2 regions of the Bradyrhizobium sp. SZCCHNS3052 genome follow, and region 2 is predicted to be linked to the other one. Evidence: predicted binding sites of a transcription regulator. Region 2 holds the regulator's gene; the other holds the start of a gene.
What was found. Region 2 encodes PhoB, which activates phosphate uptake and scavenging genes when phosphate is short. Its sites were predicted from a motif close to TGTCATNNANCTGTCAT; they were not measured.
Positions count from the first base shown of each region.

Region 1 (14,499 bases), on a different contig from region 2:
TCCTTCGGACCTTCCGGGCTCTCGGCCATCCAGCCCTGCTTGGCCGAGCCGTACAGGATCGGGAAGTCGAGCTGCTCCTCGGACGCGTCGAGCGCGGCGAACAGGTCGAACACCTCGTTGATGACCTCGGTCGGACGGGCGTCAGGACGGTCGACCTTGTTGATGACGACGATCGGCTTGAGGCCGACCTTGAGCGCCTTGGAGACCACGAACTTGGTCTGCGGCAGCGGGCCCTCGGCGGCGTCGACCAGCACCAGGGCGCCGTCCACCATGTTCAGGATGCGCTCGACCTCGCCGCCGAAATCGGCGTGGCCGGGAGTGTCGACGATGTTGATGCGGGTGTCCTTCCACTGCACCGAGGCGGCCTTGGCCAGGATGGTGATGCCGCGCTCGCGCTCCAGATCGTTCGAGTCCATGGCGCGCTCGGCGACCTTCTGGTTCTCGCGGAAGGTACCCGACTGCTGCAGGAGACGGTCAACCAGGGTGGTCTTGCCGTGGTCGACGTGGGCGATGATGGCGATGTTGCGAAGATTCATGGTCGGTGTCTTCTAAGCTTTCTCAAGAGCTCGTGCTCTGTCCCCGGCGGGGCGCGCGCTTTGTTATAGTCGAATCAAGCTGTTAGCTTTGCGACGCGCGCTCGCGAAACTCGTTCGGCGGCAGGGGCCGGCAGCCCCAAATAGGAAGCCCGGCCAATCGACCGGGCAGACCTCACGCGTTGCGGCGCAATATAGGCAAAAAATGCCAAAAAACAATGACTGCTTTCAGGAACGGGGAGCGGTTTCCGAGCGGCTGGCTAACGCCTCCGCCGCCACGCGCCTCCGGGAGGCGCGGGAGAAGACAAGATCAACCACTCCGACCGGCAATCCCACGAGGACCAGCGCTGACAGCCAACGCGGTTGGCTGGAGTCTGTACGCGGGACGTCAATGGCGCCTGCAGGCTCAGCCCGCCGCGGCCTGCTCGGTCGGATAGACGCCGCGCAGGACCTCTTCGAAATGGGTCTTCACGGCCTCGTTGCACAGGCAGGAGCGGCGCTTCAGCGCGTCGAAGTCCCGCACCATGAAGGCGCCGCGGCGGGTTTCGAGAATGCCCTCGGCCCTGAAGGTCTGGACAACCCGGCTGACGTAGCTGCGGCCGACGCCCAGCAGCGTTGCCAGCTGCTCATGCGTCAGCGGCACGATCGGCTCGCCATCGGTACGGTCCATCGCGGCCACGATCCACTTCGCCGTCCGCTGCTCGATCGAATGGATTGCGTTGCAGGCGGTCGACTGGAACATCTGCGCCAGCATGCAATCGGCGTAGCGCGCGAACACGTTGCGCAGCGTCTTGGATTGCAGCTTGGCGGCCGCCAGGCGGGACAGCGGCAGCCGTGCGAACGGGCCGCCGAACTTGACGACGATCCGTGTGTAGGCCGGCAGGAAGCCTTCGCTGACGATCCCGCCGACGGCGCCCTCGCGGCCGACCAGGATGGTCTCGACGTCGCGGCCATCCTCATTGGGAACGAGATAGGACGTCAGCGCCGGCCCGCAGGGAAAATGCACGATCTGGACGTCGTCACCCGGACTGTAGAGCAGCTCGTTCGGCGTTGCCTCGTCCTCCACCAGATACGGCGAGATCAGCGCGTAGTCGGCCGGACTGAGCCGCCGCAGCAGGTTGTTGTAGGGCCGCTCCCGGCTCAGCGTGGTCACACCTTGGCTCAGCATCGTCATCCCCGTGCGCAACGCATGTGCGTGATCCGTGCACCTTGTGTTCACAAGTGCACCGACACAGGAACTCTGATATGCTGCCTTGGTTCCAGGAACCCGCCAGCGCGCTCGAGAGGAGGCGCCGGCCGCGGGGTCCATCCCTCATCCTGGAACCCGCAGATCCCATGACCAGCTCGCAATCAGGCGTGCCCGAGTTCTATCAGCATGTGCTGGTCGTCGAAGACGACCCCATCATTGCACTCGGACTGGAAGACACGATCACCGACCTCGGCGTTCCCGACATCAGGATCGCAGCCGACGTCGCAACCGCGCTCGCCATGATCGCCGAGCGCGTCCCGCAATTCGCGCTGCTCGATGTCGGCCTGGTCCGCGAAAAGAGCTTTGCGATTGCCGAGCGGCTGACGGCGCTCGGCATTCCCTTCGCATTCTCGACCGGCTATGGCGCCGACCGCGTGCCGGCCGCATTCGCCGACCGGCCGCGGCTGCCGAAGCCTTGCCCGACCGAGGCGCTGGAGGCGGCGCTGCGGCGACGCGATTAGTTGCCGTCGCCGCACGCGGTCGTCTTGCCGCCGAACAACGAGACCTCAGCCCAGCTTCGGATCGAGCGTGGTCGACCACAGCGCGACGTCGGCGCGATCCCGCAGGGTCACGGTCATCTGGCCCGTGGCGCCTTCGATCTTGACGTGGCCGAAGAACTGCATGCCGGCCGACGGCGGCAGATTCTGCTTGTCGAGGCCGGGCGCCTTGATGAAGCGCACCTCGGGGCCGAAGGTGTTGTCGAGCTCGTTCGGACCGAACGTGCCGGCATGCAGCGGGCCGGAGACGAACTCCCAGAACGGCTCGAAGTCCTGAAACTGCGCCTTGTTCGGATCGTAATAATGCGCGGCCGCGTAATGCACGTCCGCCGTCAGCCACACCGTGTTCTGGATCGGCGCCGTCTTGATGAAGCGCAGGATCTCGGCAATCTCGAGCTCGCGGCCGCGCGCCGGGCCGTCACCCTGGGCGATGGCTTCCGAGCCCTTCTTGTTGGCCGCGTCGTCATAGACGATGATGCTGAGCGGCATGTCGGAGGCGATCACCTTCCAGGTCGCGCGGGAATTGAGCAGCGCCTGCTTCAACCAGCGCATCTGCTCCGGCCCGATGAAGTAGGACGCCGGACCATACTTGTCCTCGAGATTGGGACCGTTGGCGCCGCGGTAGCTGCGCTCGTCGAGCACGAACACGTCGAGATGCGGGCCATAGTTGATGGTGCGATAGACTCGGCCCGGCTCGATGATGCTCTCGCGCATCGGATACATCTCGTGGAAGGCGCGCGCCGCGCGGGCCGCGAGCAACTGGATGTTGCGCTCCTTGTAGGCGGCGGGCAGCTCCTTGGACGCCGACCAGTTGTTGGTGACCTCGTGATCGTCCCACTGCACGAAGATCGGCACCTCGGCATTGAAGGCGCGAACATTCTCGTCGAGGAAATTGTATTTGTGGGCGGCACGAAATTCGTCGAGCGTCTCGGCGACCTTGGCCTTCTCTTCCACGGTGAGGTTCTTCCACACCTTGTTGTCCGGCAGCTTCACCTCGGACTTGATCGGACCGTCGGCGTAGATGGTGTCGCCGGAGTGCAGGAAGAAGTCCGGGCGGTGCTTCTTCATCGTCGAGAAGGTGAACATGCCGCCATCATCGGGATTGATGCCCCAGCCCTGCCCCGCCACGTCGCCGCCCCAGACGAACGAGACGTCGCGCTTGTTGCCTGGCGCGGTGCGGAAGCGGCCGGCCACGGCCTCGCTTTCGACCGCGGTATGCGACAGGTCGCGGAACTTGACACGGTAGAAGATGTCCTGGCCGCTCGGAAGGCCGTCGATCAGCATCTTGGCCGTGAAGTCGCTTTCCGGAAGCGCGGCAATCGGAGGCAGCGTACGCGCGTCCTTGAACGATTCGGTGGTCGCCACCTCGACCAGCATGTGCGACGGCCGGTCGGCGCGCGCCCAGACCACGCCACCATCCATGCCGACGTCGCCGGACTGCACGCCATGCGTGATCTGCGGCCGGTCGGCGGCGCGGCTCAGATAGGGCATCGCCAGCGTCGTGACGCCGGCTGCGGCGGCCGTCGACAGGAAGCGGCGGCGGGACAGGGCGGTGTGCGGTCGAGGAATGCGAAGCGTCATGCGGATCTCCTGGTCGGATCGCGCGCGGGAGCCGGCGCGAGCCACGGCCCGGCAGACCTAGAAAAGATTGATGACGCTGGAATTACAATCGCGCCGTGGACAGCGCGTGACGCGGCCGCAGGGCGAACATCGTCCGCCCTCAGGTGCCGGCGGCACGCAACTGCGCGCCGGTTCGCTGCAGATTGGCGGGCATGCTCATCAGGATGAGCTTGCGATCGGCCACCGCGTTGTGGAACTGCTCGAGCGCGATGTTGAACGCGGTCAACGCCGCGTGCTCGATTGCACCGTCCTCGAAGCAGGTCAGCGTGTTGCGCAGGATCTCGTCGGCCTCGCTCTGCAGCTGGTCGAGCTCCTCGGTCGAATCGCTCTTGCGCGCGATCGTGATCATCTCCAGCAGACGATCGCGCAGCGAGGTGTTGATGGTGCGTTCGTCGCGCTTGAGATAGCCGGCGAACCACGCACCGGCCGAACCCATCGCCGAAAGCGCCATCAGGCCCCACCAGATGTAGTCGCTGTAGCGGTCGAGGAAGGTCTTCTCCTCGCCGTTGATGAACGCCGCCGCGCCGGGATGCGCCGGAATCGCGGCGTCCTTGTCGGTGTCGGGGGTCTCGATCTTGGCAGCCAGCGGGAACTCCGACAGCAATTGCTGGCGCACCGAAAACAGCTGATGGGTGAACGCGGACACTGTCGAATCCGACAGGCCTTTGCGCGCCACGATGTGGTGGTTGAAGCTGATGGTCTTCACCTCGTCCTCGGGACGATCGGGCGAGCCGCCAAACGCGCCGGCGGGAATTTCGGTCGATTCATATTCGGGGTGGTTCTGCGCGATCGCTTCGGCCGAATCGATCGCCAGGAAGGTCGGCGTGCCGCCGTCCTTGGTGGCAGCGGCGATCGCATCCGCCGTGATTTTGCTATTGATGGGTCCGGCCGCAAGATAGACGTCCGCCCGCTGGTTGCGCACGGCTTCGGCGGCCTCGGTGATCGGGACTTGGACGATCTCGACCTTGCTGGCGTCGACGCCGTACTGATGCAGGATCACCTTCAGCAAATTGGCGTTCGCCGGGGTCCGACCGATGATGCCGACCTTGTGGCCCGCGAGCTGGGAGATCTTGGTGATCTTGGCGCCCTTGCGACCCTTGCCCTTGCCGCCCGGAGGCACCCAGAGCACGGCGACGTTCTTGCGCAGCGTCGCCACGGCCTGCGCGTTCTTTGGGACCTCGAGGTCACCCCGGACGATCGCGAGATCAACCTTGCCTGCGGCCAGCGCCTGCGCGCTCTGTGCGGCGCCCTCGGTCGGAACCGGCCGCAGCCTGACGGAGGCGTGCGACTGGGAAAAGGCCTGGGTCAGGGCCTGGACGACCTTCAGGTCGTCGCTGTTGGGCGGACCGACCGCGATCTTGAGCACCACGGGACGCATCGCGAAATAGTAGGCACCCGTCAAAGCGCCGACGACCGCAAGGATCCCGGCGATGACGATGAACACGGCAGGGCGCATCCGTGAGCGCTGCGCTGGCGTGGTCTGAGTATCTACCAGATCCCGTCCTCCGGTGGTCCCAGGCCCGGGCGATGCCACAGGCGGCTTCGTCTGGCCACGTCGTCCTTCAATAGAGCCGAACTGTAGCAAATTTCTTGTCCGCCCGGGGTGACATCTGCGTCATGGTTACCATCGCACCAGTCGCCGGAGGATCGGGGCAGTTCCAAGCGCCTCCGGCATCGCGCCTGTGACAAGGCTCTGATCGGGATGCGTTTTCGGTTAGTCTTGGCAACCGGACACCAGCGCGATCCAGCCGGAGGTAGCCCCGCGATCACCCGGATGCCGCCACGTGTCCGGTCGATTGCAGCACAAGAGGAGATCGAGATGCCGCAACCATTGTCGACGGAGGCACGCGCCACCGCCTTGCGGGAGCTTCCCGGCTGGTCTGAGGCGCAAGGCCGTGAGGCCATCGCCCGCACGTTCACATTCACAGACTTCAACGAAGCCTTCGGCTTCATGACCCGCGTCGCCCTGGTCGCTGAAAAGGCTGACCATCATCCCGAGTGGCGCAACGTCTACCGCACCGTCGAGGTGGTCCTCACGACCCATGACGCAGGCGGCGTGACCATGCGCGACATCGCGCTCGCCAAGGCGATGAATGCGATCGCCGCGACGATGCGCGGCTGAGATCTTCGCGACGACGGCACGCGCCTTGCGGCCGGCGCCGCCATCACCACATCCGAGGGCGAGGACCGCGCCCCCAGCGCCGTCGGGAACCGGAGATCGGACATCATGTCGGATGCGACCGACTACAGCGTTGGCTTCGAGCCCGCGGAGCGGCTGGCCCGGGATCGCGAGACCCTTCGCCGTCGTTTCTGGATCAAGTTCAAGAAGGTTGTCGCGCGGCTGCCATTCGCCGAGGAGCTGCTTGCGGCGTATTACTGCGCCTTCGACAAGGAGACACCCCGGCACGTACAGGTCGCCCTGCTCGGCGCCATCGCCTACTTCGTCGTGCCGTTCGACTTCATGCCTGACGTGTTGCCCATCCTCGGCTTCACCGACGACGCGGCGGTGCTCGCCACCGCCATCCGCATGGTCGCTTCGCACATCACGCCCGACCATCATGCGGCAGCCCGCGCCGTACTCGCGCGGCTGGCGGCAGACAAGAACGCTGACGGCGAGAATATCGGCTGACGGCGGCTCCGGCCGGCAAGCCGGGCGCCCGCAGTCAGCGCATCGGAAGGGCACAACAGCAAAAAGCCCCGCATCCGCGGGGCTTTTCTCCTGATGGGACTTCGTCGAACGCTACGAGCTCAGCGCTGGCCGCGCGCCTGGGCGCGGGCGCTGCCGGTCTTCTCGGCCTCCCAGGCCTGGTACTGCTTGAACAGCGCCTCGCGGTCGGCCTCGCTCGGCATCGCCCTGCCGGCGCTGCTCTGCTTCAGGAAGTCATCGAAGCGGTCGCGCTGTGCGCCTTCCATGGCGTGGCTCTCCAGCCATTTGCTGGCGGACGGCAGCCGCTGCCAGCCGGCGAGCGGCGCCGAAAGCGAAACCTCCTTCCACTTCGGATGGAACGGCGGATTCTGGAATGCCGGGAATTTGGTGAAGAAGGCGTCGACGAAGGTCGCGAGCTTGCGATAGCGGTCGGTGTTCGGCGCCCAATTATAGGCGGCGAGCACGGCCGGCACCGCGATCGTGTCGACCTTCTCGCCCTCGGCGATCAGGTTCGGGTAGTCCTTCGCCGTCAGGGTCGCCGGCAGATAGTCGGTCTGCAGCGGTCGATCGTAGTCGACGTTGACGAGATGGAAGCGGCCGTCGTTCACGAAGGTCGAGACCGACTTGTAGGGCTTGCCGCCGACCACGATGACGGCATCGAGCTCGCCGCGCTTCAGCTTCTCCATCGCGATGCGCTGCTCGATGTAGGCGAAGTTGGCGCGCAGGCCAAGCCGCTCGAACACCGTCAGCGCCGTGACGAAGGTGCCGCCATTCGGCAGGTCGACGCTGACGCGGCGGCCCTCGAGATCACGCAGGTTGCGCACCGCGCGCGGCGCGATCACCTGCATCTCTTCATTGTAGAGCTTGGTGACGTAGGTGAACTGCCGCTTGATGTCCTTGGCGAAACCCTTGCGCTCAAGGTAGTCGAGCGTATCGGCGCGGACGACGCCGAGATCGACGCCCTGCAGGAACAGGATGTCGGCCACGCTCTGCACCGAGCCGCGGCCGACGATCGGCAGGACGCGCAGATTGTTGCCGTCGTCGAGCAGCGAGGCCAGATCGGCGCCGAACTGCACATAGGTGCCGCCAATGGTGCCGGTGATGAGCGTCACCGTGTTGGCGTTCAGCGCCTGCTTGGTCTGCACCGAGCCGAACTGGAAGATCGCCTTGAGGCTGTCGCTCACCTTGGCGGGGTCGAACTCGCCTTCCTCGGCGTGGGCAGCGAAACCGCACGCTATCATCATTGCGGCCAGGGCCGCTCCAACAAGACGTCGCATCTGTCCCCCTTGATCTAAGGCTGGCACATGTTTGCGAGCCGGAACGCGGGCAGCGCCAAGTCTCGCCTGGCATCGCCCATGAACAGACTCGAAAATCACGCGTGAAACAAAAAAATGAAACGAGGCGGCATCGCTGCCGTCACGAGCGTTCAGTTCTGCAGTTGATCGAGCCTGCGCTGCGCTTCAGCCGAGCCGAGCTGGGCGGCGCGGCGGTACCAGTTGCGAGCCGCAGCCGGATCGGCATTGATGTTGCGGATGTCCTTCGTCCCCAGCACGTGGGGATCGTAGGTCTGCGCAAGCATCAGCGCCGCGGCCGGTTCTTGCGCCTCGGCCGCGCGCTCCAGCAGCAGTCGGGCCGGCGGGATGTCGCCCGCGGCCAGCAGGCTCTTGGCGCGTTTCATGATGCCCGCGAGTTCGTCGGGATCTAGCCGGCGGACCTGCGCGGGCGGCGGAGCGGCGGTCACGGCGCCGAGGCCGGGTGCGACGATTGCCGATCCGGCGCCCGGCGAATTGATCGAGGATGGCTCCATCGCGCTCGGGGCCGGCGCGGACGGTGCCGTGGCGAAGCTCGGTGGTGCTGCAACCGGCGCGGGCTGCGTCACACTGCGATTCTGCAGCGCTGTCTGGTAGGCGTTGGCGATGTCGTCACGCGTCGGGGCCACGGCTGCCGTCTGCACCGGCGCCGCCGCAGCCGGCGGCTCGGCGGGCGGCAGTCGCGCCGGCTCGTTCAGCTGCATGTCGCGCGCGGTGAGCTGCGTGTTGGTGGCCTGCGGCGGGGCCGTCGGGTCCGGCGTGGCGCCGATGATGGAAGCCTTGGCACTGGCGATCAGGTCGCGCGTCGCATCCGAGGTGACAAGCGCGAAGAGCACCGCGACGCCGGCCGCAGCCACCACGGCGAGAAGAATCCGGGACGAGACCGAGACGCGGCGGGTCCGCTCCGGCCACTGGTCCTCGAAATGCGTGCTGTCGATCTGGTTGCCGCTCTCATACTCAGAGAGGAACATCGGCATCGATTCGTCGTTTGGATAGTTATCCTGGGTCGACCGGCCGAAACGATAGCTCGGGGGGCGCTCCTGAGGGAGTTCGTCGGGGAAAGGCCTGAAGTCAGGCTCCGAAGGAGTTCTGTTGTTGAAACGCCCGCGCGTCGTCCGCTCAGCCATGGCCTTCATCCCCATCTCAACTTCACGCAACATACTTTTAGTCCCAAGCCCGTCAGAAGCTCGAGACACGTCACGATTGCCAGAGGCACCCCACTGCCGACAACTAATTGACTAATTGAATCCGACTAAAAGTGGACGAGAGCCGGCATGATTCTGGAAACATTTTGATCTGATTGTGGCAACGCACGTGCGACATCGCACGGCACCAAATCCAGAAACGTCGTGATAACAACGGCCAAGCCTCAAATTAACCACGCCATAATGTGGCGCGGTTGCGTTAACCAAGAAACGCTCGTTTTCGGATTTTCTGCTTCCGGTTGCGAATCCGTGGCGCCGGCGCGGCAGCCCGCCGAACAAATTTGCGACCGCCGCGCAGCGCGCGGATGTCACAGCGACGCCGGGCCGGCTCGAGCATTCCATCGGCACAACAGCCGGGGCACTGCTCGGTTTGGTTGCACGGATCAGGGCGAGGCTATCCCGGGGAGTACAGCCCCCCGGGGGCCTTCATTGCGCGACGTCCTCAGGGGTGCAGGATCACCTTGCCCATCGCCTGGCGGCCGGCCAGCACCTTCAAGGCATCGGCGGTCTGAGCCAGCGGGAAGGTGCGGTCGACGTGCGACGACAGCTTGCCCTCCGCGGTCCACTGCACGAGCTTTTCGAGGTTGGCGCGGTTCTTGGCGGGGTTGAGTCGGGTCCAGGCGCCCCAGAACACGCCGCGGATATCACAGCCCTTCAGAAGCGCGAGGTTCAGCGGCATCTTCGGGATGTCGCCGGCGGCGAAGCCGATCACCAGGAATCGGCCCTCCCATGCGATGGAGCGCAGCGCTGCCTCGGCGTAGGCGCCTCCGACGGGATCGAAGATGATGTCGGCACCCTTGCCGTCGGTGAGCCGCCGCAGTCCCTCCTTGAGATCCTCCTTGGCGTAGTTCAACGTCAGCGTCGCGCCGTGCTGCCTGGCAAATTCGAGCTTCTCGTCCGAAGAGGCACAGGCGATGACCTTCAACCCCATCAGCTTGCCGAGCTCGCAAGCCGCCAGGCCGGTGCCGCCGGCGGCGCCAAGCACGGCCAGCGTCTCGCCCGGTTTCGGACTGGCACGATCCTCCAGCGCATGCAGCGCAGTGCCGTAGATGATGATGATGCCGGCGGCGCGATCGAAATCGAGATTGTCCGGAATCTTGACGATCGACGCGGCCGGCAGCGCGATCTTTTCGCGCGCGCCGTTGTGGCCGCAGGAGGCAACGACACGGTCGCCGACCTTCAGTTCGGTGACGCCATCGCCGACGCTCTCGATGACACCCGCGACCTCCGCACCCGGCGAGAACGGGAACGGCGGCTTGATCTGGTACTTGCCTTGGATCATCAGGATGTCGAAGAAGTTCAGCGCCGCCGCCTTGATCGCAATCACGGCCTCGCCGGGACCGGCCACCGGATCTGGCACCTCGGTGAGGACGAGATCGTCGGGCTGACAGAATTGCGAGCAGAGAATGGCTTTCATAGGCGCTCCTTGGTCGTTGCCGCCGGATCGAGGTCCGGCTTTGGGAACGTCATGCCGGATTTGCCGCCGCGCCACAATCATCATCAGGCCGCGGCAGGTGCGCGGCGCCGCGCCAGGGACGCGGAGCGCCGGACAATCCGGCTCTGCGGCCTTTGCAAGCGGTGCATTTAGCCGCTATCCATCGCGACCACGGTCAGCGATTCCGGGCCATTATCCAGTCACAATATTGGTGGAACGAAGTCGCGGGGGAACTCAACGTATCATGTTGTTCGGGCGATTGTTGACAACGCTGGTCGGCGGCGTGCTGCTGTTCGGAGCTCCGAGCCTCGTAGCGGCACAGAGCGCCGCGCCAAAGGCCGCAGCTCCGCATCCGAAGGCCGCACCGAAATCGGAATCGAAGCCGGCCGTTCCCAACATCGGCGGCGCGGAACCGACGCTGATCGGACAGTTCGGCGGCTGGGGCGCCTATACCGCGATGCCCGGCGGCAAGAAGGTCTGCTTCGCGCTGGCCAAGCCGACATCCTCCAAGACCAATCCGCCCAACCGTCCGCGCGATCCCGCCTATGCCTTCGTGTCGACCCGGCCCTCCGAGAAGGTCTTCAACGAGGTCTCGATCATGATCGGCTATGCGCTGAAGCCGGGATCCGACGCCACGGTAGAGGTCGGCGGAGCCTCCTATGCCATGTATACCCAGGGCGACGGACTTTGGATCAAGAACGCCGCGGAGGAAGAGCGGATGGTCGATGCCATGCGCAAGGCGCCCGAGGCCGTGGTCAAGGGCGTCTCGGCCAAGGGCACGGAGACCACCGACGTGTTCTCACTGAAGGGCCTCGCCCAGGCGCTCGACCGCATCGCGCAGGATTGCCGCCGGTAGACGGCGGCCGCCGGTACCGCTCGTCAGGCGGGTCGCATTTGCCGGCCGGATCGTTATATAAACCCGCTGAACGCCTTCGGCCGCCGCGGCCGGGCAGCACTTTGGGCCCATCGACATGGCAACGACTGCCGGGCTGCGCGACTCCTCTGCGCCCCTCGAAAAGACTCCGCTCGAAACCTACGTCCCGCCGGCGAAGCCCTCGCTGATCGGCCTGTCACGCGCGGAGCTGGCAGCAAGGCTCGGCCAGGTCGGAGTGCCAGAGCGCCAGCAGAAGATGCGGGTGCAGCAGTTGTGGCACTGGATCTATTTCCGGGGCGCCAGGTCGTTCGACGAGATGACATCGGTATCGAAGGACACACGCACCGCGCTGGCCGAACATTTCACGGTCGACCGTCCCGAGGTCGTGGCCGAGCAGATCTCCAACGACGGCACCCGCAAATGGCTGCTGCGGCTGCCGAGCGGCGACAATCTGCAGAAGGCGCACGAGGTGGAGTGCGTCTACATTCCCGAGACCGATCGCGGCACGCTCTGCGTCTCCTCCCAGGTCGGCTGCACGCTCAACTGTTCGTTCTGCCACACCGGCACGCAGCGGCTGGTGCGCAACCTGACGGCCGGCGAAATCGTCGGCCAGGTCATGGTGGCGCGCGACCGGCTGAACGACTGGGCCGACCGCGAGACCCCGCTCGGCAACCGGCTCATCACCAACATCGTCATGATGGGAATGGGCGAGCCGCTGTACAATTTCGACGCGGTGCGCGACGCGCTGCTGATCGTCTCGGACAACGAGGGCATCGGCATCTCGCGCCGCCGCATCACGCTGTCGACCTCCGGCGTGGTGCCGAACATCAAGCGCGCCGGCGAGGAGATCGGCGTGATGCTGGCGATCTCGCTGCATGCCGTGCGCGACGAACTGCGCAACGAGCTGGTGCCGCTCAACCGCAAATATCCGATTGCCGAGCTGCTGCAGGCCTGCCGCGACTATCCCGGCGCATCCAACGCGCGCCGCATCACCTTCGAATATGTGATGCTCAAGGGCGTCAATGATTCGCTCGACGACGCCCGCCTGCTGGTCAAGTTGCTGAAGGGCATTCCGGCCAAGATCAACTTGATCCCGTTCAATCCCTGGCCCGGCTCGGCGTATGAGTGCTCGGACTGGGAGCAGATCGAGAAGTTTTCGGAATACGTCTTCAACGCGGGCTATTCGTCGCCGGTGCGCACGCCGCGCGGCCGCGACATCCTCGCCGCCTGCGGCCAGTTGAAGTCGGAGACGGAGAAGCTGTCCGCGCGGGAGCGTCAGGCACTGCGCGCGATGGCGATGACGGATTGATGATTGATCGCGCCTGCATCTCCGAGCGAGATCGTCATGCCCGGGCTTGACCCGGGCAGCCAGCGATTCATCGACCGAGTGATGGATGGCCGGCTCGAGCCGGGCCATGACGAGCGAAGAAAGCGGGGCCTCGCTTGGGTAACACGGGTCTAAAGCCATGGCGCTGATCGGTCGTCTCGTCGTGATCGCGTTCGCGTTTCTTGCCGCGTGCTTCCTCGCGGGGCTGATCGTGGTGACCGCGGTCCTGTTTCCGGAGTTCTCCGATCTCGGCAATGGCCCGATCGATCAGGGCGCGTTCGAGGTCATCATCGGCTTCGGCTTCATCTTCGTGTCGGGCTTCGCGCTGATCCCGGCGCTGCTGATCGCACTGATCACCGAGGCTTTCTCGATCCGCAGCGTGCTCGCCTACGCGATCGGCGGCGGCGTGGTCGGCGCAGCCTGCTATCTCGGCCTGGTCCCGTTCGATCCCGAGACCTTCCGGTTCGAGGGCATCGTGCGTCGCCATCTCGAGATCCTGACCGGGGCCGGCATCGTCGGCGGACTGGTCTATTGGCTGATTGCCGGCCGCAACGCCGGCCGCTGGCGCGAGCCGTCGCCGCGCCTGCCGCCACCGCCGCCATTGCCGTCGGGATCGCCACGTTGAGCCGCCGGCCTTTCCATCGCCATCCGCTTTCGCTAAACCGCGCGCCATGAACCGGACCGGCCTCTTCATCGCATTGTCGCTCGCGCTCGTCATCGGCGTGCTGTTCGGCGTCTTTCCCGAGCTCGACCTCAAGCTGGCCGCGCTGTTCTACGATCCGCGCACGCACAGCTTCCCCGTGAAGCTCGACGGCTATGCTGCGTTCGCGCGCGATGCCGCGATGTGGGTCGCCTGGGGCATCGCGCTGCCGTCCATCGTTGCGCTCGTCGTGAAGCTCGTCCGTCCCGACCGGCCGCTGCTGGTGAAGGGCCGCACCGTGGCGTTCCTGCTGCTGACCTTATCGCTCTCGGCCGGCGTGCTCACCAACTTCACCTTCAAATCCTATTGGGGCCGGCCGCGCCCGGTTGTCGTGGCCGAGTTCGGCGGCGACATGCAGTTCGTGCCGTGGTGGGATCCGCGCGGCGGCTGCGGCCGCAACTGCTCGTTCTTCTCCGGAGAGGGAGCCACCGCATTCTGGACCCTGGCGCCGGCCGGGCTGACGCCGCCCGCGATCCGGCCCGTCGCCTACGGCGCCGCCGTCCTGTTCGGCATCGCCACCTCGGTGTTGCGGATGGCGTTTGGCGGACATTTCTTCACCGACATCGCCGCGGCCGGCCTCGTCACCTTCATCGTGATCTGGCTGCTGCACGGCTACATCTACCGCTGGCCGTCCACCCGCCTCACCGACGCCGGCATCGACGCCGCCCTGACCCGCTTCGCCTGGCCGGGCTTCCGCCTGATGCGCCGGCTGTTCGGCCGCCGTACCGCGGATACCAGCCCCGCAGCCTGAGCGCGGGCCGGTCACCCTCAGTCGCCATTAAAGGCGTGCCCAGCAACGCAAAATCTGTTATTCGCGCCCGAATTTCTGAACGGCGCAGCCACAAACACGGTTGGACTCTCCCATGACCACGATCCTGAAAAGCCTGCCCAAGGGCGAGAAGGTCGGCATCGCCTTTTCCGGCGGTCTCGACACCAGCGCCGCGCTGCTTTGGATGAAGCAGAAGGGCGCGCGTTGCTTTGCCTACACGGCAAATCTCGGGCAACCTGACGAGTCCGACTACGACGAGATCCCGCGCAAGGCGGTGAGCTTCGGGGCCGAGAAGGCGCGCCTCGTGGATTGCCGCACTCAGCTGGTGCATGA
Region 1 covers NZ_JAUETB010000004.1:53,160-67,658, forward strand. The annotation lists gene typA (translational GTPase TypA) at 1-536, opposite strand, end outside; gene QX073_RS15190 (Crp/Fnr family transcriptional regulator) at 940-1,701, opposite strand; gene QX073_RS15195 (response regulator) at 1,869-2,243, shown strand; gene QX073_RS15200 (alkaline phosphatase D family protein) at 2,289-3,860, opposite strand; gene QX073_RS15205 (TAXI family TRAP transporter solute-binding subunit) at 4,000-5,343, opposite strand; gene QX073_RS15210 (4a-hydroxytetrahydrobiopterin dehydratase) at 5,674-6,021, shown strand; gene QX073_RS15215 (YkvA family protein) at 6,127-6,528, shown strand; gene QX073_RS15220 (TAXI family TRAP transporter solute-binding subunit) at 6,648-7,823, opposite strand; gene QX073_RS15225 (hypothetical protein) at 7,973-8,983, opposite strand; gene QX073_RS15230 (NADPH:quinone oxidoreductase family protein) at 9,504-10,478, opposite strand; gene QX073_RS15235 (invasion associated locus B family protein) at 10,741-11,352, shown strand; gene rlmN (23S rRNA (adenine(2503)-C(2))-methyltransferase RlmN) at 11,468-12,679, shown strand; gene QX073_RS15245 (hypothetical protein) at 12,837-13,322, shown strand; gene QX073_RS15250 (phosphatase PAP2 family protein) at 13,369-14,148, shown strand; gene argG (argininosuccinate synthase) at 14,261-14,499, shown strand, end outside.
Region 1: the regulator PhoB is predicted to act here: its motif matches at 3,931-3,947, upstream of QX073_RS15200 (alkaline phosphatase D family protein).

Region 2 (14,499 bases):
CCGCGTCATGGACGGCGCTTGTCGCCGGCACGGCCCGGCGGCACCACGACGTGATCCGCCGTCGCATTAACTCGGACGCGACGCGGCGTGGCCGATTTCGACAGCGCTGCGAGCGCGACGAACCAGGCCTTGGGCATGTCGGTCGGAAGCCCCACGGGAATGCCGGCGAGCTTGGCCGTCTGCAGATAGTTCTGCGCGCTCTCGAAGCCCGGCGAGGTGCAGGCGATGCAGGCGTAGCCGCCCTTGGTGCAGGAGCCGCCGCCGTTCCACGAGCGCTGATTGCAATCGCCGACCGCTTGCGTTGCGCGGCAGCCGAGATGCTCCATCAGGCAGCCGCGCTCCGACATCGTCTCCGCGCTCGCCTTGAACTCGTAAAACTCGTTGCGCGAGCAGCCGTGATGAGCCAGGTGATTGGCGATGAAGGTCGGACGGCCGACCGCGTCGAGGCCGTCTGCCGTCAGATCGCCCGAGGTGAGCGCCAGCAGGCTTTCCATCATCCAACCCGGATGCGGCGCACAGCCTGCGACGTTGATCACCGGCAGCCCGCGTTTCGAGCGAAAGCCCGCGCCGAGCGCGCCGCCGACGTCGCTGCCCTCGAACTGCAATCCGACCGCATCGGTCGGGTTGATGCCGGCAGCAGGAATGCCGCCATAAGCGGCGCAACTGCCGACGGCAACGACGTAGTCGGCCAGCGGCGCCAGATCGAGCAGCCAGTGATAGATCGAGCGGTTGGTGCCGGCGAGCATGTTGAAGCGGCCGGTCAGACCAGGTCCGCGCGCCACCGAGCCTTCGAGCACCAGCAGATCGAGCCGCTCGCGGCCGTCGCGGATCGCCTCCAACAGCTCCACGACCTCGTCCCCTGTCTGCTCGCTGACGGAGGGATGCCATACCAGATCGATGCCGGATTGGCGCAGCTCGTCGAACCAGCCGGACGCGCCGCTTTCCAGGATCGACATCGTGCAGCCGCCGCAGCTCGCACCCTGCAGCCATAGCATCCTGATCGTTCCCTCAGAGCCGACCATCATAAGGCCCCGCTCCTAGCCCGTCTTAAGCGTTCCGCTTCGTATCACCGGCGGGTTTAGCGCCCCCGCATGAACACTGGCAAGCGCTTCCCCGGGGATAGCCTCGGAACCGCGCTGGCTGCGACCGAGCAGCATGGCGACCGCCCAGATCAGTCCGAACAGGCCAATCGCGACGATCCCGAGATTGGCGACATCGTCGCCCAGCGCGGTGGCGACCCCCGTCCATCCCCCGGTCAGGCCAAGCCGCGGCGCCAACAGCGTGATCGCCTCGAAGCCGCCGATCACCAGCGCGATGGCAACGGATGCGCCGGTGATCACGAGGTTATAGCGCAGCTTGCGTGCGGGATCGGTCAGCGCCCAGCGATAGGCGCCCGCCATCAGCATGCTGTCGGCGGTGTCGACGGTGGCCATCGCAGCCGCGAACAGCGCCGGAAACACCAGGACATGGGCGAGGCTCGCGCCGCGCGCTGCCTCGGTTGCCGACAGGCTGAGAAGCCCGATCTCGCTCGCAGTGTCGAAGCCGAGACCGAACAGGAAACCGAGCGGATACATGTGCCAGGCGCGTCCCACCAGGCGGAGCACCGGGCGCAGCAGGCGGATGAGGATGCCCCGTCCGGAGCTTCCGGCGGTTTCCATCTCGGACTGCGGCTGTGCGGCGCGGCGCCAGAGGTTCACGAACAGAATGAGGTTCGCCAACGCGATCAGCAGCAGGAAGCCGGCCGACACCGACGTGCCGATGACGCCGCCGATCGCCCTGATCGCGCTCTCTTCATCCAGGAGGTCGGCGCCGGCGATGAGGCTCACGACGATGGTGGCGATGACGACGACGCTGGAATGGCCGAGCGCAAAATACAGGCCGGCGGCGCGCGGGGCGCTACCGTCCTGCACCAGCTTCCGCACGACGTTGTCGATCGCCGCGATGTGATCCGCATCGACCGCATGGCGCAGTCCGAGCAGCCAGGCCAGCATCGCGGTGCCGACGATGGCGGGCCGGTCGGCGTAGAGCGCGAACGCCCAGGCCCAGGCGAGCGCGTTGGCGGCGACCAGCCCGCCGACGAGCGCAACGTTGCGGCCGGGCTGCGATCGCCACCACAGCAGCCGAGGGGCACGAGGATGATCAATTTGAACAATCGTCATACTCGGACTATAGCAAGAGCCAGGCCAGTTCGGTAAAGCCCCCCGCTGCAGGCAAAAACTGCAGGAAAACGTGGGCGGCCCTTCCCGGATTGCCCTCTCGCTTGGCAACCCGCTATCCAGTCACGCACAGATCATGACCAGCGGCGGGACATCTTCTTCTCTCGCCCCTCCTTCGCTCACCGCATCGAGGCACTCTGTGCCGTGATCTCGCGCCGCACGACCGCCTCGAACTGGCTCGCGGGGGCGGCGAACATCAGCCGGGTCTCCTCGTGGAACGCCGAGAAGATGCCGACCACGGCCGGCTGTCCGCCGACGTCGGCCATGATGGGGGAGCCCGAATAGCCGAAATTGGCGAGGCAATGCACCGTCAGCAGCATCCCGTCCTTGGTCATGCCGGCGCTGCAATTGCGCTGGCCGGTCGGCGAATAGCGCCGCTCCTGGCCATAGCCGATCTCGGAGATGGTTCCGGCCGTGGTCGCAGCCTGCAATTCCTCGCGCGTCAGCGCCCTGACCTCAACCGGCTTCGACGGCAGCGCGTCCTTCAGCACGATCAGTGCCCAATCGGCGGGCGAGCGGTCGAGCGACCACCTGTCGTGCCGGGTCGGGACGAAATCAGGCGCCACGATCAGCTTGTCGGCGACCGACGATGCCGCCGGCGTGCCCCTGTTCATGCCGGCCAGGAAGCGGACGTTGCCGGGGCTGACCTGCGCCACGCCGTTGAACACGCAATGCGCCGCGGTGAGCACGACGCGCGGCGCGACCAGCGTGCCGGTGCACCAGCCGCCGGTCGAGTATTGCGCGACGGTGACGACGCCGATCGACGACGCCGGCCACGAGGTGGGATCGACGACCTCGCCGATGTGGCGGTCGAGCCCGAGCAGTTGCTCCGGACGCGGAGCGGCGATGCCGGCCTCCGCCGATTCCGGCTTCGGCCGCCAGGCCGCAATGGCACTCTGGGCCTGGACGCGCTGCGGCTCGGTCAACTTGACCCGCTGCACGTCGCGGCCGGCCGATCGCACGCCGCTACGGCCCGCCATCACCAGCCAGGCATAGCCCTGCACGACGTCCTGTTTCACACCGCGGCCGTCGAGCAGCATCAGGCCGAGCATGTATTGCGACTGGGCGAAGCCCTGCGCCGCGGCGCGGCTGAACCAGCGGCCGGCTTCGCCGTAATTGCTCGCAACACCTTCGCCGTTGACGTAGGCGATGCCGAGATAGTGTTGCGCGACAGCGAGCCCCTGATCGGCGGCCTTGCGGTACCACGCCAGCGCCTCGGCGGGGTTGCGCGGTTGGCCCCAGCCGAAGGCGTGCATGAAGCCGACGTCGAACTGCGCCCGCGCATCGCCCTTGGCGGCCAGCGGCAGCAGCCGTCGCATCGCCGCCGCATGCTGCCCGTTGCCTGCCGCCGCGACCGCGTCTTCGAGCTCGGCGGCCGTGGCGCCCGCCGCGCCGCCGAGCAGCACGGCAAGAGATATGATGATGGTCTTGATCAAGGGCGTCCGCTGGGACCGAAACATCGTGACGGGCCACGAAGCAGACACGATCAAGACGGCGGCGGCGTGGCGGAAAGCGGACCGCGATCTCCTCAATCGGGCCGCCTCGCGTCTCACACCTGCTGCGTCCTCACGCCCGATCGCCCCTTACACCTGCTCGCTCTTGGCGAAGCGATCATCGAGCGCATAACCGGCGCCGCGCACGGTGCGGATCGGGTCCTGCTCGCGGCCGGGATTGAGCAGCTTGCGCAGGCGGCCGATATGGACGTCGACGGTGCGCTCGTCGATGTAGATGTCGCGGCCCCAGACACTGTCGAGCAGCTGCTCGCGGCTGAACACGCGGCCGGGATGCTCCAGGAAGAACTCGAGCAGGCGGTATTCGGTCGGGCCGAGATCGATCGGCCTACCAGAGCGCGCCACGCGGCGCTTCTCGCGGTCGAGCTCGATGTCGCCATAGGACAGCACGGTCGCCAGCCGCTCCGGACTCGCCCGCCGCAGCAGGCCTTTCACCCGCGCCAGAAGCTCCGGCACCGAGAACGGCTTGACGATGTAGTCGTCGGCGCCGGTCGCGAGGCCGCGCACGCGCTCGCTCTCCTCGCCGCGTGCGGTGAGCATGATGATCGGCAACTGCCGGGTCTCGGTCCGCGCCCGCAGGCGGCGGCACAGCTCGATGCCGGACAGGCCCGGCAGCATCCAGTCGAGCACGACGAGATCGGGAACACGCTCCTTCAGGCGCGTGTCGGCCTCGTCGCCGCGCGCCACGGTCTCGACCTCGTAGCCTTCGGCCTCGAGGTTGTAGCGCAGCAGCGTCGTCAGCGCCTCCTCGTCCTCCACCACCAGAATTCGGGCGCCCATGTCTGAACCGTCTCTCTCAGTTGCCGGGGATCGTCGATGCGAAGCTCGTCATGTCGCCCTTCGGGCGCTTGTCCATGATCTGCTGGCCTTCGATCATATAGAACACCGTCTCGGCGATGTTGGTCGCGTGATCGCCGATGCGCTCGATGTTCTTGGCGCAGAACATCAGGTGGATGCAGAACGAGATGTTGCGCGGATCCTCCATCATGTAGGTCAGGAGCTCGCGAAACAGCGAGGTGCAGATGGCATCGACTTCCTCATCGCCCTTCCACACCGTCATCGCCGCCGGCAAATCGTGCGCGGCATAGGCGTCCAGCACCGTCTTGACCTGCGACTGCACGAGATCGGTCATGTGCTCGAGCCCGCGGATCAGCTTCAGCGGATGGAAGTCGCTCTCCAGCGCCGCGACGCGCTTGCCGATGTTCTTGGCGAGATCGCCGATACGCTCCAGATCGGTCGCCACGCGCATCGCGCCGACGATCTCACGCAGGTCGACCGCCATCGGCTGTCGCCGGGCGATGGTAAGAACGGCGCGCTCCTCGATGATGCGTTGCAGCTTGTCGACCTCGGCGTCGGTGGCGACCACCTTCTGGCCGAGCGCGATGTCGCGTCGCACCAGCGCATCGACGGAATCGACGATCAGCCGCTCGGCGAGGCCGCCCATCTCCGATACCAGACGGGTGAGGTCCTGCAGATCGCTGTCGAACGCCTTGGCGGTATGTTCACTGGCCATGATGATCTCCTGAAGACAATGTCGTCGGCGTCAGCCGAACCGGCCGGTGATGTAATCCTGGGTCCGCCGATCGCTCGGCGAGGTGAAGATCTTGCTGGTGTCGTCGAACTCGATCAGCTCGCCGAGATACATGAAGGCGGTCTTGTCGGAGACGCGCGCCGCCTGCTGCATGTTATGCGTCACGATGGCGATCGTATAGTTTTCGGCGAGTTCCTGGATCAGCTCCTCGACCTTGGCGGTCGAGATCGGATCGAGCGCCGAGCACGGCTCGTCGAACAGGATCACCTCCGGCCGGACCGCCACGGTACGCGCGATGCACAGCCGCTGCTGCTGGCCGCCGGACAGCGACAGGCCCGAGGCGTTGAGCTTGTCCTTGACCTCGTTCCACAACGCGCCGCCGCGCAGCGCCTTCTCGACCCGGTCGTCCATCTCCGACTTGGAGATCTTCTCATAGAGGCGGATGCCGAAGGCGATGTTCTCGTAGATCGTCATCGGGAACGGCGTCGGCTTCTGGAACACCATGCCGACCCGGGCACGCAGCAGGTTCAGATCGAGCTTGGGATCGAGGATGTTGGTGTTGTCGAGCATCAGCTGCCCGGTCGCCCGCTGCCCCGGATAGAGATCGTACATCCGGTTGAAGATGCGCAGCAGCGTGGACTTGCCGCAGCCGGACGGGCCGATGAACGCGGTGACGCGGTTGGTGCCCAGCGACAGGTTGATGTTCTTCAGCGCATGATGGTCGCCGTAGTAGAAGTTGAGGTTGCGCGCGGTCACCTTGGCCGGCGCATCCGGAAGCGCCTTGCCGTGAAGAGCGTGATTGGGCTGACTGACGGAGACGGACAGTTCGGTCATTTGGTGTTCCTCTCGGCGCCGAGAATGCGTGCACCGATGTTCAGGGCGAGCACGGCCAGAGTGATGAGAAGGGCTCCGCTCCAGGCCAGTTGTTTCCAGTAGGCATAAGGGCTCTGGACGAAATTGTTGATGGTGACGGGCAGGTTCGCCATCGTCTTGGAAAGGTTGAGGCTCCAGAACTGGTTCGACAGCGCGGTGAACAGCAGAGGCGCGGTCTCGCCGGCGACGCGGGCGGTCGCCAGCAGCACGCCGGTGATGAGGCCCGAGCGCGCCGCCCGATAGGCGATGCGGCGGATCACCAGCGAGCGCGGCAGGCCGAGCGCAGACGCCGCCTCGCGCAGCGGGTTGGGCACGAGCAGCAGCATGTCCTCGGTGGTGCGCAGCACCACCGGGATCACGATGACCGCCAATGCAAGGGAACCCGCGAGTGCCGAGAAGCCGCCCATCGGCACCACGACCGCACCATAGATGAACAGGCCGATGATGATCGAGGGCGCCGACAGCAGGATGTCGTTGATGAAGCGGATCACCGAGGTCAGGCGGTCGTTGCGGCCGTATTCGGCGAGATAGGTGCCGGCAAACAGGCCGAGCGGCGCGCCGATGCCGACGCCGATGATCGTCATGATCAAGGAGCCGACGATGGCGTTGCGCAGGCCGCCTTCGCTGGAGCCGGGCGGTGGCGTGTCGGCGGCAAAAACCTGCAGGCTGAGGCCGGCGAGTCCGTTATAGAACAGCGTGAACAGGATCAGCGCCAGCCAGGTGACGCCGAACATCGCGGCGGCAACGCAGAGGCCGCGGATCACGATGTCTCTGCGGCGCCGGCGCGCATAGATCGGATTGACCGGCGCATCGAGTGTAAGCGTGTCAGCGCTGGACATGGCTTATTTTCCCGCCTTGGCTTCGAGCCGCATGAGCATCAGCCGCGCGCTCGCCAGCACGAAGAACGTGAGCACGAACAGCAGCAGGCCGAGCAGGATCAGGCTCGACTGGTGCAGCCCGTCGCTCTCCTGGAATTCGGAGGCGATGGCGGCCGAGATCGTGGTGCCCGGTGCGAAGATCGAGGATGAGATACGGAACGAGTTGCCGATGATGAAGGTCACCGCCATCGTTTCGCCGAGCGCACGCCCCAGCGCCAGCATGACGCCGCCGATCACGCCGACACGGGTGTAGGGAATGACGACGCTGCGCACGACCTCCCAGGTGGTGCAGCCGACCCCGTAGGCGGCTTCCTTCAGCACCGGCGGGACCGTCTTGAACACGTCGACCGAGATCGAGGTGATGAACGGCAGCACCATGATCGCCAGGATCAGCGAGGCGTTGAACAGGCTGAGATAGGACGGCGGACCCGCGAAGATGTCCTGCAGCACGGGGATGCCGGCGCAGAGATTGATCATGAACGGCTGGAACGTATAGGCCAGGAACGGCCCCAGCACGAAGAAGCCCCACATGCCGTAGATGATCGAAGGAATGCCGGCGAGCAGCTCGATGGCAAGTCCGATCGGACGGCGCAGCCATTGCGGGCACAGCTCGGTGAGGAAGATCGCAATGCCCAGACCGACCGGAATGGCGATCAGCATCGCGATGAAGGACGTGACCAAGGTACCGTAGATCGGGCCGAGCGCCCCGAGCACCGGCGGATCGGCCGACGGCGCCCAGCGCCGCGTCCACAGGAATTCGAAGCCATATTCTCTCATGGCCGGCCATGCGCCGACGATGAGCGACAGGATGATGCCGCCCAGGATCAACAGGACGGAGATCGCGGACAGCCGCGTGATCCAATAGAAGGTCACGTCGCCGAGCTTGAAGGCGTTGAGCGCGCGTGCCCGGTCATAGGGTCCGGCAGCAGCCGCGATATCGCTGACTTCGGTCTGAACCGCCATCTCTGCCAATTCTGCCCCCTGTTCCTTGGACACGCCTCAACCCCGGTAGCGCCCCTCCCCCGGAGGCCGGGAGAGGGGGATTTTCGATACGTCCGGATCAGCTCTTGATGTCGGCCGACCAGGTCTTCTCGATCAGCTTCACGACGCTGTCGGGCATCGGGATGTAGTCGAGCTCCTCAGCCATCTTGGCGCCCTTCTCGAACGACCACTTGAAGAACTTGATGGCTTCGCCGGACGCCGCCTTGTCGGCCGGCTCCTTGTGCATCAGGATGAAGGTCGCCGCCGTCATCGGCCAGGACTTGTCGCCGGGCTGGTTGGCGAGGATCACGTAGTAGCCGGGGGCCTTGGCCCAGTCGGCATTCGCGGCCGCGGCCTGGAAGGCCTCGACGGTCGGCTGCACGGTCTTGCCGGCCTTGTTGATCATGCCGGTGTAGGTGAGCTTGTTCTGCTTGGCATAGGCGTACTCGACATAGCCGATCGAGTTCTTGGTCTGGCCGATGTTGCCGGACACACCCTCATTGCCCTTGGCGCCGACACCGACCGGCCACTCGACGGCGGTGTTGAAGCCGATCTTGCTCTTCCAGTCGGCGCTGACCTCGGAGAGGTAGTAGGTGAAGTTGAAGGTCGTGCCCGAACCGTCGGAGCGGCGCACCACGGCAATCGCGTCGGACGGCAGCTTGACGTTGGGGTTCAGCTTCTTGATCGCGGCGTCATCCCACTTGGTGATCTTGCCAAGATAGATGTTGGCGAGCGTCTCGCCGTCCAGCACCATCTCGCCCGGCTTCACGCCCTCGAGGTTGACGACGGGCACGATGCCGCCCATCACCATCGGCCACTGCACCAGGCCGTCCTTCTCGAGCTGCTCGGCCTTGAGCGGCGCGTCGGTGGCGCCGAAGGTCACGGTCTTAGCCTGGATCTGCTTGATGCCGCCGCCGGAACCGATCGACTGGTAGTTCAGACCGTTGCCGGTTTCCTTCTTGTAGGCGTCAGCCCACTTGGAATAGATGGGGAACGGGAACGTCGCGCCCGCACCGGTGATGTCGGCAGCGAACGCCGACGTCGATGCGGCGACCAAGCCGGCAGCGACGATAGCTTTGACGAAATTCATAGCTGGTCTCCATGCTTGGGAAGCGAAGCGCCATCTGCGCCCGATTGCGCTTCCCCGGCCGCTTTAGGGGGCCTCGGTGTGGCTTTTATAAAGGTTCGATGACAGTCGGATGACAGTCACAAGCCGTTGATAATTCTTGATATTTAGATTTTGATCCGAGTTTTTACGGATCGAGGGCGGTCGTTCGGGGGAGGCATCGCCCCTGGCCTTTCGCGAGCATCGCTCAATCAAGATGGGCCTCCTTTGCCCGCGTCGCCCGCCGCACCTTTCGGTGTCGTCCCGGCCTTGCGCAGGGACCCATAGCCACCGGCGGATGTGGCTGGGCGGGGTCGGTCGACCATCGTGCCTCGCACGCCTCCCTGGGGTTATCGGTCCCGGATCGGCGCACGCGGTGCGCGCTTGTCCGGGACGACGCCATGAGGATTGGGTTGGCGCCGTCGGCCAACGAGACACGATCTCGCCGTCTCGCGGCTGGTGAGACCCGAGTGATGCATTCGTCGTGTCCCTCTGAACAACGAGAGGGCGCGAGGAAGGCCGGACCTCGGCTGAGGCCCGTGGCCCGCCTGCTCAAAAGAATGCAGGCGGCAGGTACCACAGGTACAGCCGGACAGACCCGGCCTTCCCCGCGCGACGGTGTTAACGGTGTCCTTCGTGCTCTCCCTGGGGATCGGCGTTCTTGCCCCCATCGCCCGCGCGTGCCGTCAAGCAACGACCACGGACTTGACCTCAGCATCGAGAGGCCAGGACCACACGACTTCGCCGTCCGTGCCGCCTGCGCTCGTCTGGCACAGCCGTCACGTCCATCGCAGCCCGCCTCCACGTTCGTGACGACGCGTACGTCCCTCTGCTCGAGGCGGGTTGCACGCAAGAGACCACGATTTCCGAAAAATAGCAAGGTAATTATTTTTCTCAGAACATGATCCGCCCTCCCCCCGCACGCGGGCATCGGCTCAATCCGGCTTGGGCGGCTCGATCCAGATCCCCGGGTCGGAATGGGCGCGGATATGGTCGACGAGGAAATCGGCGAACACCCTGATCTTGGCCGGAAGCCTGACGCGGTTCTGGTAGGCGATGTTCATCGTCAAGAGCGGCAGCTCCCAGTCGAGCAGGACCGGCACCAGCCTGCCGGCCAGAATGTCGCTCTGCACGATGTAGAGCGGCTGGATCAGGATGCCGAGCCCGGCAAGCGCCGCCCCCTTGATCACCTGGCCGTCGTTGCTGTCGAGCGTCGGCGCGATCCGAATGCTCTGGGCTGTCGCGCCGTTGCGCAGGGACAGGGAATACGGATCATTGGCAAGATTGTAGATCAGCATGTCGTGGCGCACGAGATCACCGGGAACGACGGGACAGCCACGGCTCGCGAGATAGGACGGCGCCGCCGCCAGCACGCGCCGCATCTGCCCGATGCGACGGACGACGATGCCCGAGTCCGGCTCATGCTCGCGGGTGCGGATCGCCACGTCGATGCCCGCCTCAATGAAATCCGGATAGCGGTTGGCGGCGATGATCTGCAGGTTCAGCTTCGGATACATCGCGCGGAACGCCGGCAGCATCGGCGCGAGATAGATCGTCGCGAACGACAGCGAGCTGGTGACGCGCAGCATGCCCTGCGGCGACAGCGCGCGATCGCTGACGGCATCCTCGGCCTCGGCCAGCTCGTTGAGCAGCGTGCCGCAGCGCTGCAGCAGCTCCTGCCCGGCTTCGGTCAGCCAGAGACGGCGCGTGTTGCGCTCGATCAGGCGCACCGCGAGCCGTTCCTCCAGCGCGCTGAGATGCCGGCTCGCCGCGGCGTTGGACATCCGTAAGGACTCGGCGGCCTTGGACAGGCTGCCCAGCTCGGCCGTCCGGGAAAACACCTCGAGCTGGAGCAGACGGTCCATTGTTACGCTGAGCGGAAAACAGAGTTACAATTTTTGTCCTTTATTTCCATTTCCTGCAAGGCAAAATCGTCCGACAAGAACAAAGCCCAAGAACAAAGCTCAGGTGAGGACGCTGGAATGACGGGGCCGATCAGGCACATCGTGATGTGGCGGCTGGGCGCCGAGACGGCCGCCGAGCGCGCGGCGGCCCGGCTCAAGGTCAAAACCCTGTTCGAGGGCCTCAAGGGCCGCATCGACGGCCTGACCCACATCGAGGTCGGTCTCGATGTCAGCGACGTCGACTATGCCTGCGACGTCGTCCTGTTCTCCGAATTTGCCAGCAGCGCCGCGCTGCGGGCCTATGCCTCGCATCCCGAGCACCTGCGCGTGCGCGAGGAGCTCGGCGACCTCAGGATCGGTCGCTTCCAGGTCGATTATCCCATCGCTGCAGCGCCCCGCGCGTGACGGGGGCGTTCACCTTCGACGGCCTGCCCGGACGCGGGCCCGGCACGTGAAGCAAGCAACGGACGGCATCGATGTCATTTCCTGATAAGCGCCTCGCCTTCATCGGCATCGGCAAGATCGGCCTGCCGATCGCGGCGCGGCTTGCCAAGGCCGGCTATGACGTCACCGCGTTCGATCCCAACGCCGCCCGGCTCGATGAGGCACGTGCGCTCGGCATGGCCGCCGCGTCGTGCGCGACGGAGGCGGTGCGCGACCATGCCGTGGTCATCTCGTCGCTGCCCGACGACGCCGCACTGCGCGCGGCGATGCTCGGCAGCAACGGACTGATCGCAGCCATGGCGACCGACGCGATCCTGATCGAGACCAGCACCGTGGGCGTCGATGCGTCGAGCGAGGTCGATGCCGCCACGGCCGCCCGCGACGTCGCTTATCTGCGCACGCCGATCTCCGGCAATGCCAGCATCGCCCACACCGGCGAGCTGACCTGCTTCGTATCCGGACCGAAAGCGGCCTTCGCGCGGATCACGCCGCTGCTGGCAAGCTTCACACGCGCGCAGACCTATCTGGGTGCGGCGGAAGAGGCACGCTACGCCAAGCTCGCCGTCAACCTGATGATCGCGACGACCGCGGCGATGATGGCCGAGAGCCTCGCATTGGCACGCAAGGGCGGCATCGCCTGGCCGGACATCCTGCAGGTGCTGCACGACAGCGCGGTCGCCTCGCCGATGGTGAAGTACAAGACCGCGCCGCTGCTGGCACGCGACTTTGCCGCGACGTTCTCCTGCGCGCAGATGGCCAAGGATCTCGATCTCATTCTCGGCGCCGGCCACGCCGTCGGCGTGCCGCTGCAGCTCGCGGCGCAGGTGCGCGAGACCTATGCCGCGCTGATCGCACAGGGCGATGCCGCAACCGACTTCCTCGCCACCGTCCGGCATGTCGAACGGCTGTCCGGGCTCGGCGAGCCCCTCTGAAAGGAGCCGCCTCTTGCGCAACTTCAACGAGACCACGATCACAGATGCCGTGCTCGAACGCCTGGCGGGCGCGCGTGATGCGCGGATCAAACAGGTCAGCGCGGCGCTGGTGCGCCATCTCCATGCCTTCGTGCGCGAGGTCCGTCCGACCCAGCAGGAATGGGAATACGGGATCGACTTTCTGACCCGCACCGGCCAGATGTGCGACGACAAGCGCCAGGAGTTCATCCTGTTGTCGGACACGCTCGGCGTTTCGATGCTGGTCGACGCCATCAATCATCCGGTGCCGGAAGGCGCCACCGAGACCACGGTGCTCGGCCCCTTCTTCGTCCAGGCTGCACCGGAACGCGCCAACGGCGACGACATCTCGGGGCCGATGAAAGGCGATCCGCTGCTGGTGACCGGCTCGGTGTCGAGCGCGGACGGCGCGCCGCTCGCAGGCGCCGTGGTCAACGTCTGGCACTCCGACGACGACGGCTATTACGACGTGCAACGGCTCGAGCAGATCGGCGATCTCGCCATGCGCGCGCGCTTCCACACCGACGGCGACGGCCGCTTCCATTTCTGGTCGATCAAGCCCGCCGCCTATCCGATCCCCAATGACGGGCCGGTCGGCGACATGCTGGCAGCGCAGGGACGGCATCCGTGGCGGCCGGCACATGTGCATTTCATGATCTCGGCGCCGGGATTCGAACGGCTGGTGACGCATGTGTTCGTCGCCGGTGATCAGTATCTCGATTCCGACGTCGTGTTCGGCGTCAAGGACAGCCTGATCCGCGACTTCGCGCGCTGCCCGCCGGGTCGTGCGCCAGATGGCCGCATGGTGGCGCAGGGATATTTCCATCTCAACTATGATTTCGGCCTGAAACGGCTTGCGGCGCGCGCCAATCGGGTTTGAGCTGAGCGGACGACAAGGACCGTCAAGAGTCCGGTATCGTCGAGGAAGCGGACGGGAGGAATGATGGAGTTGCGGGTCGGCACCGGTGCATTGGCCGAGCGGCTTTCGAGCCTGATCGGGCCACGCGCGAGTCTTGCGCGCGGCGTGCTGGATCAGCACGGCCGGAGCGAGTCGTACTATCCGGCGATGCCGCCCGACATCGTCGTGTTTCCCGAGACGACGCAGGAGGTCGCCGACATCGTCAGGCTGTGCGCCGAGGCCGGCATGCCGATCGTGCCGTTCGGCGCCGGCACGTCGCTCGAAGGCAACGCTGCGGCTGTCGCGGGTGGGGTCTGTTTCGACTTCGCCCGCATGAACAAGGTGCTGGCCGTGCACGACGCCGACATGGACGTCGTGGTGCAGCCCGGCATCACGCGCAAGCAGCTCAATGCGGAGCTGCGCACGACCGGCCTGTTCTTTCCGATCGATCCCGGCGCGGACGCCTCGATCGGCGGCATGAGTTCGACCCGCGCCTCCGGCACCATGGCGGTGCGCTACGGCACCATGAAGGACAACGTCCTCGCATTGGAGGTGGTTCTGGCCGACGGCAGGGTGATCCGCACCGCGAAGCGTGCGCGCAAATCCGCCGCCGGCTACGACCTGACCCGGCTGTTCGTTGGCGCGGAGGGGACGCTCGGGGTGATCACCGAGATCACGCTGAAGCTGCATCCCGTGCCGCAGGCGATCTCGGCCGCGACCTGCAGCTTCCCGACCCTGCATGACGCGGTCGACACCGCGATCGCGCTGATCCAGTCGGCCGTCCCCGCCGCCCGCATCGAGCTCGTCGACGACGTCATGATGCGCGGCATCAACGCCTATTCCAAGCTCGGCTATCGGGAGACGCCGACCCTGTTCCTGGAATTCCACGGCTCCGAGGCCGCCGTCGCCGAGCAGGCGCAGACCGCCGAGGCGATCGCGACCGAGCATGGCGGCCGCGGCTTCGCCTGGGCGAAGGCGGCCGAGGACCGCAGCCGGCTGTGGCACGCGCGCGACAATACGCTGTACGCCGGCCTCGGCCTGCGGCCCGGCGCGCGCGCCGTCATCACCGATGTCTGCGTGCCGATCTCACGGCTGGCCGAATGCCTGACCGAGACGCGCCGGGACGCCGACAGCAACGGCTTCGTTGCGCCGATCGTCGGCCATGTCGGCGACGGCAACTTCCACATGCTGATCCTGGTCGATCCCAA
Region 2 covers NZ_JAUETB010000005.1:238,697-253,195, forward strand. The annotation lists gene QX073_RS19040 (nickel-dependent hydrogenase large subunit) at 1-9, opposite strand, end outside; gene QX073_RS19045 (HupU protein) at 6-1,022, opposite strand; gene QX073_RS19050 (HoxN/HupN/NixA family nickel/cobalt transporter) at 1,038-2,159, opposite strand; gene QX073_RS19055 (trypsin-like serine protease) at 2,336-3,652, opposite strand; gene phoB (phosphate regulon transcriptional regulator PhoB) at 3,800-4,507, opposite strand; gene phoU (phosphate signaling complex protein PhoU) at 4,524-5,240, opposite strand; gene pstB (phosphate ABC transporter ATP-binding protein PstB) at 5,271-6,092, opposite strand; gene pstA (phosphate ABC transporter permease PstA) at 6,089-6,970, opposite strand; gene pstC (phosphate ABC transporter permease subunit PstC) at 6,974-7,972, opposite strand; gene pstS (phosphate ABC transporter substrate-binding protein PstS) at 8,070-9,080, opposite strand; gene QX073_RS19090 (LysR family transcriptional regulator) at 10,031-10,960, opposite strand; gene QX073_RS19095 (Dabb family protein) at 11,078-11,404, shown strand; partial or broken gene QX073_RS19100 (NAD(P)-dependent oxidoreductase) at 11,473-12,375, shown strand; gene QX073_RS19105 (intradiol ring-cleavage dioxygenase) at 12,389-13,273, shown strand; gene QX073_RS19110 (FAD-linked oxidase C-terminal domain-containing protein) at 13,337-14,499, shown strand, end outside.